Regions from separate parts of the Shewanella inventionis genome, predicted to be linked through region 2. Evidence: predicted binding sites of a transcription regulator. Region 2 holds the regulator's gene; the other holds the start of a gene.
The links. The regulator ArgR, encoded in region 2, controls arginine synthesis, uptake and breakdown. The targets are predictions, from matches to a motif close to ANTGAATANNTATTCANT.
Positions count from the first base shown of each region.

Region 1: K8B83_RS08495 (OadG family protein) is a predicted target of ArgR. The motif match lies at 961-978, and genes of this name have one in related genera.

Region 1 is NZ_CP082926.1:1,874,740-1,877,161, forward strand. Features, by position in the region: tRNA gene K8B83_RS08485 (tRNA-Ser) at 1-9, shown strand, start outside; tRNA gene K8B83_RS08490 (tRNA-Arg) at 77-153, shown strand; gene K8B83_RS08495 (OadG family protein) at 1,121-1,363, shown strand; gene oadA (sodium-extruding oxaloacetate decarboxylase subunit alpha) at 1,377-2,422, shown strand, end outside.
Region 2 is NZ_CP082926.1:4,406,031-4,408,452, forward strand. Features, by position in the region: gene K8B83_RS19770 (GNAT family N-acetyltransferase) at 1-273, opposite strand, end outside; gene K8B83_RS19775 (hypothetical protein) at 277-495, opposite strand; gene argR (transcriptional regulator ArgR) at 803-1,273, shown strand; gene K8B83_RS19785 (Dyp-type peroxidase) at 1,367-2,305, opposite strand.

The sequences.
Region 1 (2,422 bases), 2.3 Mb from region 2:
TCTCCGCCATTCATTGTTTTGTCTATTAGCTATAATAGTAACGATAAAATATTGATTGGCATGTTGTACCGATTTTGCGCGTGTAGCTCAGCTGGATAGAGTACCTGGCTACGAACCAGGCGGTCGGAGGTTCGAATCCTCCCACGCGCACCATAATAGAAACGCCCTGTATAATTACAGGGCGTTTTTTTATGGATAAAATTAAAGTTCGAATTGTTGCACTTGCCTCGACTGAAGCATTGGTATGAGTATTCACAGCAATTAGCGCTTCAAAACTACCGCTTAAACTATCGCTTAAACTATCGCTTCAAACTTTCACTTCAATTTAGCGCTTCCAACTACAGATCCAAATTACCGCTTCAAAACTATCGCTTCAAACTTTCACTTCAATTTAGCACTTCAATTTAGCACTTCAAATTAGCGCTTCAAACTGTCACTTCAAATTAGTGCTTCCCAATCAACAGTTCCAATTAGCGTCAGCTAATACCTACATTACCCTCATTTTATGCTCTATTGCCCTCTGTAATGCCTTTTGGCCTAACTATTCTGTTTACAAATCGATCATGCCATACGAGTGTTTAAATGATACCTGGGACTAAAAAGGGGCAACACAGAGTTTGTGTGGATTTGTATTCACATAAAATGAGTAAATAAACATTTGTTGGCTTGAGTAGAAATTAATGTGCACCATGTTGTTATGTTATTTAATCGTTAATTTTAACGATTTTATTGTGTATCAGTAAAAAAAGGCTTGGATATTGTGGAATCTTTATTTTTATGGTGTTTATTTTGGGTTTTATTAACCTGCACCGATGTTGGGCGTTTATTATGGTAAGACCAATTTACAAAAGGATAGTATTGTAGTCATTTTTTGTTTATATTTTGTGACAAGATTTTGGGTTTGACGTGTTTAAATAAGCCGTTTAACTCAGATAAACCACGGTGTTGAATGACGTTTGATTTGAATATTTATGCTTGCTTAATTAGCTTGCTGTTAATGTTGGGGGCAATGTGTGATTTTTTTGAGAGTTAACTGCGGGATAAATATCCATATCGCATTGATTTAAAACATATTGCTCAAATCTGCTGATTTTAATTGTTTGATAAAAAGTGAGGAAACATGACATCGATATCTGAGCAATTATCGGATGCGCTGGGCATCATGATAATGGGCATGGGCTTAGTGTTTACTTTTTTAAGTATCTTAATCGTAGGTATTGGCATTGTTGCAAAGCTTTTTCCTGCACCGGTAGCAGACATTGCTGCACCGCAAGCACCTTCTCGTACAGCACAAGCGACTAGCTTAGATCCTAAGTTAGTGGCAGCAATCACCTCTGCGATACATCAATACCGCGCTAAATAATTTTGGAGTCATTATGAGTAAGCCATTAGCATTAACCGATGTCGCACTGCGTGACGCCCATCAATCACTACTCGCAACGCGTTTACGTATTGACGATATGTTGCCGATTGCTCCTTTGTTAGACAAAGTTGGATACTGGTCACTTGAGTCTTGGGGCGGAGCGACCTTCGACTCTTGCATTCGTTATCTTGGAGAAGATCCTTGGGATCGCATTCGTGAATTAAAAAAAGCCATGCCAAATACGCCGCAGCAAATGTTATTGCGTGGGCAAAATCTTTTAGGCTACCGTCATTATGCCGATGATGTAGTAACTCGTTTTGTTGAGCGCGCTCATACCAACGGTGTGGATGTGTTCCGTATTTTTGATGCAATGAACGATGTGCGTAACCTTGAAACCGCTGTAAAAGCGGTTAAAAACGTTGGTGGACACGCCCAGGGCACCATTTCATTTACCACAAGCCCAGTGCACACCATAGATACATGGGTGGATATGGCTAAGCGTTTAGAAGACATGGGCGCAGATTCGTTATGTATTAAAGACATGGCTGGCTTGCTTAAGCCTATGCAAGCCTATGAGCTCATTAGCCGCTTAAAGTCGCAAACCGATTTAATGGTCTCAATGCATTGCCATGCTACAACAGGTTTAAGCACGGCAACCTATCAAAAAGCTATTGAGGCAGGAGTCGATGTTTTAGATACCGCGATATCATCAATGAGCCAAACCTATGGTCATAGCGCCACTGAAACGCTTGTTGCTATGGTAGAAGATACCGACAGAGCTACCGGCTATGACATGGTGTTGCTTGAAGAAATTGCCGCTTATTTCCGAGATGTTCGTAAAAAGTACGTCCGTTTTGAAGGTGCATTAAAAGGAATTGATTCACGTATTTTACGTGCTCAAGTGCCGGGCGGCATGTTAACCAACATGGAAAACCAATTAAAAGAGCAGGGCGCAGCAGACAAAATGGATGCCGTGCTTGAAGAGATCCCACGGGTACGTGAAGATCTTGGCTTTTTACCTTTAGTGACACCCACATCACAAATCGTTGGCTCTCAGTC
Region 2 (2,422 bases):
AGCAAATTTAATGCGCTGAATAATATAACGATACAAAGGTTGCGAGGCAAAAAAGGCCCATTTGGCAGCAATAACGTAACCGACAATCTCACCTTGATGTTCGGCAACGATTATCCAGTGCTGATTAATGAGTTGCTTAACTTCACCAACCGTCATTGGGTGAGCATGCAAATCACTGTGTCGGCCGCTGAGTTCGTCTGTAACATGAACACGTTCTAAAAAAGCAATGTCACTACTATCAGATAATACGGCTTTACGAATAATAAAAGACAATGATTATTCCTTTGAATTGTCTGAAGATGTTTGCTTTTGAGCCCACTCAATAACAAGTGCAACAGGTAATGGCGACATAATTAACGTACCAATACCAATGAGTAATGCAATCACCAACATACCACTGACCTGCTGTCCAAACGTGGTATTAAGGTATAAATACACGCCCACCAATAACATGATGATGCCAATTAGGTGTAACATTTTAAGTATTTTTAACATTGCAGTACTCATCAAGGGGTTAGATATTGTCGTTAAACAAACAAATAATCCATTATCCATCTTATTGTAAAAAACAAATAGTATAACGCTTTTAATTATGCACGCGTTAAGCGCTGTGCGCACAAGGCTAACTCATTTGCTTAACGCTATCGTTACTAATGGGCATAACACGCCAAAGTGTCAGTATAACATTCCACTTTTGAATTGAATTTTTATTCATAAAATCTGATTCTTTCTTGACTTAACAAGGAGATCTATTCAAAATGTGCAAGTTTTTTGAATAACAACTATAAGATGAAATATCATTATGCCAGCGACAAAAAATCAGGATGAGCTCGTCAAAACTTTTAAAGCGATTCTAAAAGAAGAGCGTTTTGGAAGCCAAAGCGAGATTGTTAATGCGCTACAAGCCGAAGGATTCGGTAATATCAATCAATCAAAAGTGTCTCGTATGCTTAGCAAATTTGGCGCGGTACGTACACGCAACGCTAAACAAGAGATGGTTTACTGTCTTCCCGCTGAGCTCGGTGTGCCAACTGCCGGTAGCCCATTAAAGAACTTAGTGCTCGACGTTGACCATAACCAGGCAATGATAGTGGTAAGAACCAGCCCAGGAGCTGCACAACTTATCGCCCGCTTGCTCGATTCTATAGGTAAACCTGAAGGCATTTTAGGCACGATTGCAGGTGATGACACGATTTTCATCTGCCCTGCCAGTATCAAAACCATTGATGATACATTAGAAACAGTTAAATCATTATTCAATTATAGCGAATAAAAATTCAAAACATTGAGCAACTCTCTCAATGTTGCAACATGAATTATCAAAAAAGCAATGCAATGGCATTGCTTTTTTGATCTCTTACTCTATCTACGCATCGTCAAATTGAGTTAAAAAATCAAGAGACGGCACAAAGAAAGACGAACCGGTTAATGCTTTAGTAAATAGCATCAAATGATCATGATTACCGTGTGCATCACCGTGCACCATACTACGCAACATTTTTTCAAAATGCTCTGGTGTACGACATACCGAAATAAACACCAACCCCTGCTCTTTTACCGACCCGTAAGGCATACTTTGGCGCAATATCTCTAACGATTTGCCTTGCTCATCTTTCAAGTTTACCCGTTTAGTGTGGCTTGTTAGCGGTTTATCTTCCGAGTTATATTCAATATCGTCAACCTTGGTTCGGCCGTAAATATCTTCTTGCTTTTTAAGAGGTAATCTATGCCACTTGCTCAGATTATGCTTATACTTTTGCACATGCACATAACTGCCAGAGGTAAACTCGGGGTCTTCATTACCCACTAATGCCACTTCTTGACGATGACGCCCTTTTGGGTTTTCAGTACCATCAACAAAACCGGTTAAGTCCCGACTGTCCATAAAACGGAAACCTCGTTCTTCATCAACCAATTCAACCAAGTCTTCAAACATCTGGTTAATTTCATTGGCCACTAAATGCAAAATATCGTAACGGTCACAACGGATATGAACAAAAATATCATATTCCATTGCGGGTGCATCTCTATTTCCCTCATTCATAGCAGGAAAAGGCTTTAACAGTGCTGGACGAGCTTCAGGGTAAAATGTATCCCAAAAGTTAGCACCAATTCCAACAAAACCATTAAAAGCACTGTCAGCATACTGATCGGTGAGTTCGTAAATATACTGCGCAACATTAGCAATCGATGGGCGTAGCTGCTCTTCAACGCCATCGATGGCATTAAACATCAAGTACACACTGTGTAAATTCCCTTCTGCGCAAATTCCTAACTGTTCACGAGGCATAACTTGGTTACCCATATATACTCACCTACCTTAATACTGTTTGTCGGCCTAAATGCTTATAACTTAACAAATTGATGATATTAGATTTGGTATTAATAAGCCAAATCACTTTAGCTTAAATGACGGCAAATT